2 regions of the Labrys monachus genome follow, and region 2 is predicted to be linked to the other one. Evidence: predicted binding sites of a transcription regulator. Region 2 holds the regulator's gene; the other holds the start of a gene.
The links. The regulator HrcA, encoded in region 2, represses chaperone genes, less so after heat shock. The targets are predictions, from matches to a motif close to GTTAGCACTCNCNNNNNGNGAGTGCTAAC.
Positions count from the first base shown of each region.

Region 1: J3R73_RS21535 (co-chaperone GroES) is a predicted target of HrcA. The motif match lies at 2,087-2,115, and genes of this name have one in related genera.

Region 1 is NZ_JAUSVK010000001.1:4,710,236-4,714,648, forward strand. Features, by position in the region: gene groL (chaperonin GroEL) at 34-1,668, opposite strand; gene J3R73_RS21535 (co-chaperone GroES) at 1,716-2,030, opposite strand; gene J3R73_RS21540 (hypothetical protein) at 2,541-2,804, shown strand; gene J3R73_RS21545 (hypothetical protein) at 2,801-3,100, shown strand; gene J3R73_RS21550 (RNA-binding protein) at 3,213-3,455, shown strand; gene J3R73_RS21555 (transglutaminase-like domain-containing protein) at 3,676-4,413, shown strand, end outside.
Region 2 is NZ_JAUSVK010000001.1:5,553,251-5,557,663, forward strand. Features, by position in the region: gene J3R73_RS25420 (Hsp20 family protein) at 1-22, opposite strand, end outside; gene J3R73_RS25425 (cobyrinic acid a,c-diamide synthase CobB) at 227-1,546, shown strand; gene hrcA (heat-inducible transcriptional repressor HrcA) at 1,622-2,710, shown strand; gene J3R73_RS25435 (GlxA family transcriptional regulator) at 2,820-3,791, opposite strand; gene mog (molybdopterin adenylyltransferase) at 3,797-4,321, opposite strand.

The sequences.
Region 1 (4,413 bases), 840 kb from region 2:
GGCCAGGCCGGCGGACGGATCCGGACGCCGTTCTCAGTATCCCATGCCGCCCATGCCGCCATTGCCGGGCGCAGGCGCGGCGTCCCGGACGGGGACATCGGCGATCATCACTTCGGCGGTGATCAGCAGCGCCGCGATCGAGCCGGCGTCCTGCAAGGCGGTCCGCACCACCTTGGCGGGATCGACGATGCCAGCCTTGATCATGTCGACATAGGTCTCGGTCTGCGCATCGAAGCCCTGGTTGTGATCCGTGGCGTCGGTGAGCTTGCCCACGACGATCGAACCCTCGACGCCGGCATTCTCGACGATCTGCCGGATCGGAGCCGTCAGCGCCCGCAGCACGATCGAAATGCCGGCGGTGACGTCGGCATTATCGCCCGTCAGCGAAGCCAGCACCGTCCTGGCGCGCAGCAGCGCCACGCCGCCGCCCGGCACGATGCCTTCCTCGACCGCCGCGCGGGTCGCGTTGAGCGCATCGTCGATGCGGTCCTTCTTTTCCTTGACCTCGATCTCGGTCGAGCCGCCGACACGGATCACCGCGACACCGCCGGCGAGCTTGGCCAGGCGTTCCTGCAGCTTCTCCTTGTCATAGTCGGAGGTCGTCTCCTCGATCTGCCCCTTGATCTGCTGGACGCGCGCCGAAATGGCGTCCTTGTCGCCGGCACCGTCGACGATGGTTGTCGTGTCCTTCTCGATCAGCACGCGCTTGGCGCGGCCGAGCATCTCGATCGTGACGTTCTCAAGCTTGATGCCGAGATCCTCGGAGACCAGCTGGCCGGCGGTGAGGACCGCGATGTCCTCCAGCATGGCCTTGCGCCGATCGCCGAAACCGGGGGCCTTGACGGCGGCGACCTTGAGGCCGCCGCGCAGCTTGTTGACCACGAGGGTCGCCAGCGCTTCGCCCTCGACATCCTCGGAAATGATGACGAGCGGACTGCCGCTCTGGACGACGGCCTCGAGGATCGGCAGCAGCGCCTGCAGGTTGCCGAGCTTCTTCTCGTGGATGAGGATGTAGGGATCCTCCATCTCCACCCGCATCTTCTCGGCATTGGTGATGAAATAGGGCGAGAGATAGCCGCGGTCGAACTGCATGCCCTCGACGACGTCGAGCTCCGTGTCGGCGGTCTTGGCCTCCTCGACGGTGATGACGCCTTCGGTGCCGACCTTGTCCATCGCCTTGGCGATCATCTCGCCGACGGTGGCATCGCCGTTGGCGGCGATGGTGCCGACCTGCACGATTTCGCCCGAGGACTGCACCTTCCTGGCCCGCGCCTGGATTTCCTTGACCACGGCGGCGATGCCGAGATCGATGCCGCGCTTGAGATCCATCGGGTTGAGGCCGGCGGCGACGAGCTTGGCGCCCTCGCGCAGGATCGAGGCGGCGAGCACGGTCGCCGTGGTGGTGCCGTCGCCGGCGAGATCGTTGGTCTTGGAGGCGACCTCGCGCACCATCTGCGCGCCCATGTTCTCGAACTTGTCGACGAGCTCGATTTCCTTGGCGACGGTGACGCCGTCCTTGGTGATGCGCGGCGCGCCATAGGCCTTGTCGATGATGACGTTGCGGCCCTTGGGGCCGAGCGTCACCTTGACGGCATTGTTGAGCAGCTCGACGCCGCGGAGCATGCGGTCGCGGGCATCGGTGCCGAATTTGATTTCCTTGGCAGACATGGTGTTGGTCCAGTTCGGTCTCGAGAGGAGGGGATCGGAAATCGGCTTCAGCCGGCCTTGACGGCCGGAACGGCTTTTTCGACGATACCCATGACGTCGGCTTCCTTCATGATGAGGAGCACCTCACCGTCGATCCTGATCTCGGTGCCCGACCATTTGCCGAACAGGATGGCGTCGCCGGTCTTGACGTCCGGCGGAATCCGCCTGCCGCTTTCGTCCCGCAGGCCCGGGCCGACGGCGATCACTTCGCCTTCCTGCGGCTTTTCCTTCGCCGTATCGGGGATGATGATCCCGCCCTTGGATTTCAGATCGCCTTCCGCAGGCCGAATGACGATGCGGTCGTGAAGTGGGCGGAATTTCATCAGGAGGTTCTTTCTGCGGTCAGCACTCGTGGCCACCGCAGCCCCTACATAGGGCTTTTGGCACTCGGATGATAGGAGTGCCAAAATTATATTCTGGCGGGTGAAAAATACTTGGAACTTATAATCCCGCTCCTTCGGCCGGGGTGCCGCCCGATCCGCAGGGGCAGACGACTATTTCATTGAATTCACCGCCGCTTTTATTTGACCGTTTGAACAATATAAATCCGGACCGGTGGAAAAAACACTCTCGCCTTGATCGAACCTCAATCAGGGAGTATCAATTGAAGTCGTTGATTTGGCCGATTTGGCTTTTGCGGTGTCAGAGACCCGGGACCCGCCATTCATCACCGAATTTCGACAGCGAACGCATAGCGCCGATCCGGCGCGCGCATCGTCCTGTCCGATCCGGGAAGATCCCCGCTCCGGAGAGACCGGCGGCATCGGGGTCGTCGCGGTTCCGACGGCGCGATGCAGGAGGCGCATCCGCGTGCTCCTGCGGAGATCCCGACCATGACCAGTCGTACCACGCAGACCGTCGTCCACTTCTCGTCCGCCTTCCGGCTGACGGGTTTCGACGCGCCGCAACCGGCGGGAGACTATCGCGTCGACCACGACGAAGAATTGATCGAAGGAGCCTCCTGGCTCGCATGGCGCCGCGTCGGCGCCTTCATCCACCTGCCCGCCATCGCCGCGCGGGCCTCGACGCGACAAATGGTGCCGATCATTCCGGCAGACCTCGAAGCGGCGCTCGAAAAGGACCACCGACCCTCATGACCGCAAAAACCACCCTCCCCTCCGGCGCCCATCCGGACCGGCGCGCGACCGGCAGCCACCTCTTCGCCGTCGGACAGCTGGTCCGCCTGAGGCATGGCCACGGATCGCGGTCCGGCGCCGCCGACCTCTATCGGATCACCGCCGTGCTGCCGCCGGGCGAGAACGCGTCACCGCAATATCGCATCCGCAGCGACGGCGAGAGCCATGAGCGGGTGACGACCGAGGATCGCCTGGAGGCTGTCGCCGCCGCCACGACGGGCCGCGGCGCCGCGCTCATCGAAAGAACGTTCGGCTAGGCGGCAAAAGGCATCGCCCTGGCCTGAAGGCGCCTCGGGCCAGCGGGTCCCGCCGGCGGCGCAGGCCGGCGCCCCCAGGCCATGACGCTCCGGCGGAACGGACATCCAAGTGATGAAGATCATCGTCGAGTTCTACCGTACCCGCGAGGCCGACGACGCCCATGCCGTGCTCGGCCGCGTGACGGACGAAGCGCATGACCTGGACGACGCGATCGACCTTGGGCGGCGGCTGGCGCTGACCCTCGACATGCCGCAGCGCCCGGACGCCATGACGATCACCGCCGCAGAAGGCGGGACACTCTATTCCGGCGTCCTCGATGCCGCCCCTCCGAAGAAAGGAAAGCCGACATCATGAACGACCGACGCGACGCCTGCGGGCGCCGACGACACGATGCCGCCGCCATCCCTCAATCGAGATGGGAGCCGCAAGGCCGACTGCGCCCTGCCGCTCCATGCCGCATCGGCCCGCTCATGATCCCGCCGCCCTCGCCCTCCAATCCGCCTTCCCGCCACCCCCATCCCACCCCACCGACCGCCGGCTTCCGGCGGCCGATCCACGCGCCCAGGAACTTTCCATGCTGATCCGCTACGGTTATGAGATCTCGCTGAACTGCCAGCAGCCGACCGCGTTGGTGTGTCTGCTGTCGGTCCATGAGGATCGCGCCGCAGACATGCGAGTGCCGGAAACGGTCTTCACCACCCCCGACGTCCCGACATCGACCTATCGCGACCTCTTCGGCAACCGATGCCGGCGGCTCGTCGCGCCGGCGGGCGACCTGACGATCTGGGGCGACGCCACCATCGAGGACAACGGTCAGCCGGACCCGGTGCTGCCCGACGCCCGGGAACTCCCGGTGCAGGACCTCCCCGACGATTGCCTGACCTATCTCATGGGCAGCCGCTATTGCGAAACCGATCGCCTCAGCCAGACGGCGTGGGATATTTTCGGCGCGGTCCCCCCCGGATGGGGCCGGGTGCAGGCGATCTGCGATTTCGTGCACAACCATATCCGCTTCGACTACATGCAGGCGCGATCGACCCGCACCGCCTTCGAATCCTTCCACGAGCGCATCGGCGTGTGCCGCGACTTTGCGCATCTCGCCGTCACCTTCTGCCGCTGCCTCAACATCCCCGCGCGCTACGTCAACGGCCATCTCGGCGACATCGGCGTTCCCGTGGTCGATCCGATGGACTTCAGCGCCTGGATCGAGGTGTTTCTGGACGGCGCCTGGCATACGTTCGATCCGCGCAACAACGTGCCCCGGATCGGCAGGATCGTGGTGGCGCGCGGCCGGGATGCCGCCGACGTGCCG
Region 2 (4,413 bases):
TCAAGGTAGGTACACGCGACATTTCAAAGTCCTCGCAGGAAGCGACTTTGGAGGGACCCGTTCGGCATCCCCCTTGCTCCGGGCGTCCGGAACACACCCAATATGGGCACAAGCCGGCCGCTTTCAAGAGTTTCCGCCGGGAATGTGCACCCGCCGCACCGACGTGTCCGAGGCTCGTCGCGGGTTTCCCTTGCCATCGCCGGCCACCCCGGGGCAGGAAGGGCGCATGAACGCGCTCCCCCCCGGCCTTCTCGTCGCCGCCCCGCGCTCCGGCTCGGGCAAGACCACGCTGGTGCTCGGCCTTTTGCGGGCGCTGGCGCGCGGCGGCGTGGCGGTGCAGCCGATGAAATGCGGGCCGGATTATATCGATCCGGGCTTCCATGCGGCCGCGGCCGCCCGCACGAGCTACAATCTCGACAGCTGGGCCATGCGCCCCGCTCTGCTCGACAGCCTGGCGCGCGAGGCCGCAGGGGGCGCCGACCTCTTCCTGTGCGAGGCGCTGATGGGCCTGTTCGACGGCGTGGCGCTGCCGGGCGCGGCGGGCGACGGCTCCTCCTCGGGCATCGCCGCGCGCCAGGGCTGGCCCGTCCTGCTCGTGCTCGACATCTCCGGCCAGTCGCAGTCGGCGGGGGCGGTCGCCCGCGGCTTTGCCGGCTTCCGGCCCGATGTGCGGATCGTCGGCGTCGTCCTCAACAAGGTGGCGAGCCCGCGCCACGAGGCGCTGGCGCGCCGGGGCATCGAGGAGGCCGGCCTGCCGGTCGTCGGCGTGCTGCCGCGGCGGACCGACCTCGTGCTGCCCGAGCGCCATCTCGGCCTGGTGCAGGCCGAGGAGACCGCCGAGCTCGACCGGCGCCTCGACGCGCTCGCCGATTTCGTCGAGGCGCATTGCGACATCGCCGCGATCCGGGCCCTCGCCGCCTCCACCCGCCTGGCCGAGACCCCGCCGGATGCCGGCCTGCCGCCGCCGGGCCAGCGCATCGCCCTCGCCCGCGACGCCGCCTTCTCCTTCGTCTATCCGCATCTCCTCGCCGGCTGGCGGCGCCAGGGCGCGGAGATCCTGCCCTTCTCGCCGCTGGCCGACGAGGGCCCCGCGCCGGACGCCGACGTCGCCTGGCTGCCGGGCGGCTATCCCGAGCTGCACGGGGCGCGCCTCGCCGCCAATGCCCGCTTCCGACACGCCCTGCGGCAGTTCGCCGAAACGCGCCCCGTCCATGGCGAATGCGGCGGCTACATGGTGCTGGGCACCGCCCTGACCGATGGCGAGGGCGCCGTGCACCGCATGGTCGGCCTGCTCGACCTCGAGACCAGCTTCGCCAGGCGGCGGATGAGTCTCGGCTATCGCCTGGCCGAGCTGAAGGAGGACTGCGTCCTCGGCCGGCGCGGCAGCGCGGTGCGCGGCCACGAATTCCATTATTCGACGACGCTGCACGCCGGCGATGCGCCGCTCTTCGGGGTGATGGACGCCCATGGCGGCGATCTCGGCGCCCTCGGAGGTCGGCGCGGCCATGTCACCGGCTCGTTCTTCCACGTCATCGACAAAGCGTGAGCCCTCCGGCGGGCGCCGCAGCGCACAACGGGATTGAATAAACCGCAATTGGCCTTCACAGTAGGCAAAGGAGATATGCCCTTGTCCGCCGTGACGCCGCCCATCGCCCCCACTGAACTGGCGCAGCTCAACGAGCGCTCGCGCGAAATCTTCCGCCAGATCGTCGATTCCTATCTGGCGACCGGCGAGCCGGTCGGCTCGCGCAACATTTCGCGCCTGCTGCCGACCTCGCTGTCCCCCGCCTCCGTGCGCAACGTCATGCAGGACCTGGAGATGCTCGGCCTGATCCAGGCGCCGCATACCAGCGCCGGCCGGGTGCCGACCGAGATGGGCCTGCGCTTCTTCGTCGACGCCATGCTCGAATTCGGCGATCTCGCGGCGCAGGACCGCGCCCAGATCGACGCGCAGATCCGGGCCGGCATGTCGTCCAAATCGCTGGAAGGCGTGCTGACCGAGGCCTCCGCCATGCTGTCGGGCCTGTCGCGCGGCGCCGGCGTCGTCGTCACCGGCAAGCGCGACCAGCGCCTCAAGCATATCGAATTCGTGCGGCTCGAGCCCCACCAGGCGCTGGTGGTGCTGGTGTCGGAAGACGGCTCGGTCGAGAACCGCATCATCACCGTGCCGGTCGGCCTGCCGACCTCGGCGCTGGTGGAAGCCTCCAATTACCTGAATGCGCGGGCGCGGGGGCGGACGCTCGCCGAGCTGCAGCAGGAGATGCGCCGGGCGCTCGACATGGGCCGGGCGGAGCTCGACGACCTCACGGCGCGCCTGATCGCCACCGGCCTCGCCTCCTGGGGCGGCAGCGCCAGCGACATGCCCCAGCAGCTGATCGTGCGCGGCCAGGCCAACCTGCTCGAGGACCTGCGCGCGACCGAAGACCTCGAACGCATCCGCCTGCTGTTCGCCGACATCGAGGCGAAGAAGGATCTCATCGATCTGCTCGGCCGCGCCGAGGCCGGCGACGGCGTGCGCATCTTCATCGGGTCGGAGAACAAGCTGTTCTCCCTCTCCGGCTCGTCGATGATCGCCGCCCCCTTCCGCGACGCCAGCCAGAAGATCGTCGGCGTGCTCGGGGTGATCGGGCCGACCCGCCTCAATTACGCGCGCGTGGTGCCGATGGTGGACTATACGGCCAAGGTGATCGGCAAGCTGCTGAACGGGTAGGGCGAAGGACGGCGCGGCGCGGCGATCCCCGATCGCCGTTCCTGGAAACGCGGAGCTTGCGGAAAGAAAGAGGTCGATCGGTGATCGACCCTCCTGCGGATGGGCTGGTCTACGCCCTCACTTCGTTCCGGTCCTCGCGCGGGGCGACGGCGAAATGGGCGCGATAGGAGCGCGACAGGCAGGAAGCCGAGGAATAGCCGCAGGCCATGGCGATCTCCATCACACTCATGTCGGTCTGCCGCAGCAAGCGGCGCGCCCTTTCCAGGCGCAGGCGCAGGTAATAATTGGAGGGGGAATCCTTCAGCTGCGCCCGGAACAGCCGTTCCAGCTGACGCGCCGACACGCCGGACAGCGATGCGAGGCTGCGGGCATCGAGCGGCGTCTCCAGATTCGCCTCCATCGCCGCCACCACCTTGATCAGCTTGCCGTTGCCGACGCCGAGGCGCTTGGGCAGGCTCATGCGCTGGCGGTCGTTGCGGTCGCGCAGGCGGTCGTGGATGAACTGCTCGGAGACCGCCACCGCCAGCGCCTGGCCGTGCTTGCGGGCGATCATGTCGAGCATCAGGTCGAGCGAGGCGGTGCCGCCGGCGCAGGTGAAATGCTGGCCGGCCGTCTCGAACAGCGCCTCGCTGATCTCGATGTCCGGGAAGGCCTCGGCGAAGCCCGAGGCCGCCTCCCAATGCATGGTGACGCGCTGGCCGGCGAGCAGCCCGGCGGCCGCCAGGATCCAGGCCCCGGTGTCGAGCGCGCCAATCTCGCTGCCCCGGCGGGCGAGCCGGCGCAGGGCCGCGAGAGTCGGCCGCGTGGCATGGGCCGCCGGCTCGAAGCCGGCGCAGACGATCAGGGTCGGGATGTCGGCGAGGTCGGCGAGCGCGCCCTCCACCGGGATGGGCCAGCCATTGGAGGCTGCGACGGCCTGGCCGTCGGCCGACCATGCCTTCCACTGGAACAGCGTCCGCCCCGCCAGGCGGTTGGCGACCCGCAGCGGCTCGACGGCGGAGGAGAACGCCATCATCGAGAAATGCGGCACCAGGAAGAAACCGATCAGATCGGGACCCGGGCCCGGATGCGGCCTGAACATCGCGCCTAGGCTCCCGGCCGGAACGCCTTGCACACGGCCGAATCGGTCTCCAGGCGGGGCCCGCCGATGAGGTCGACGCAATAGGGAACCGCCGGGAAGACCGCCTGCAGGCATTGGCGGATCGAGGCGGGCTTGCCCGGCAGGTTGACGATCAGCGAGGCGCCGCGAATGCCCGCGGTCTGGCGCGAAAGGATGGCGGTCGGCACATATTTCAGGCTCTCCTGCCGCATCAGCTCGCCGAAGCCGGGCATCATCTTGCGGCACACCGCCTCGGTCGCCTCCGGGGTGACGTCGCGCTCCGCCGGCCCGGTGCCGCCGGTGGTGCAGATGAGGGCGCAGCCGATCCGGTCGGCCAGATCGATCAGCGTCTCCTCGATCAGCGCCTGCTCGTCGGCGATGACCCGTGCCACCGGCTCCCAGGGCGAGACGAGCGTCTCGGCGAGAAAGGCGATGATCGCCGGCCCGCTGCGGTCCTCATAGATGCCGGCGCTCGCCCGGTCCGATATGGTCACGATACCGATCTTCGTCATGGCAGGACCCTCATGAGCCAAGCGCGTTTGGGCAGAAACAGCGCTTTGCTCTCACTCTTTGTTTTCCGACGCGTCTTTGCGTTTTGCCGATT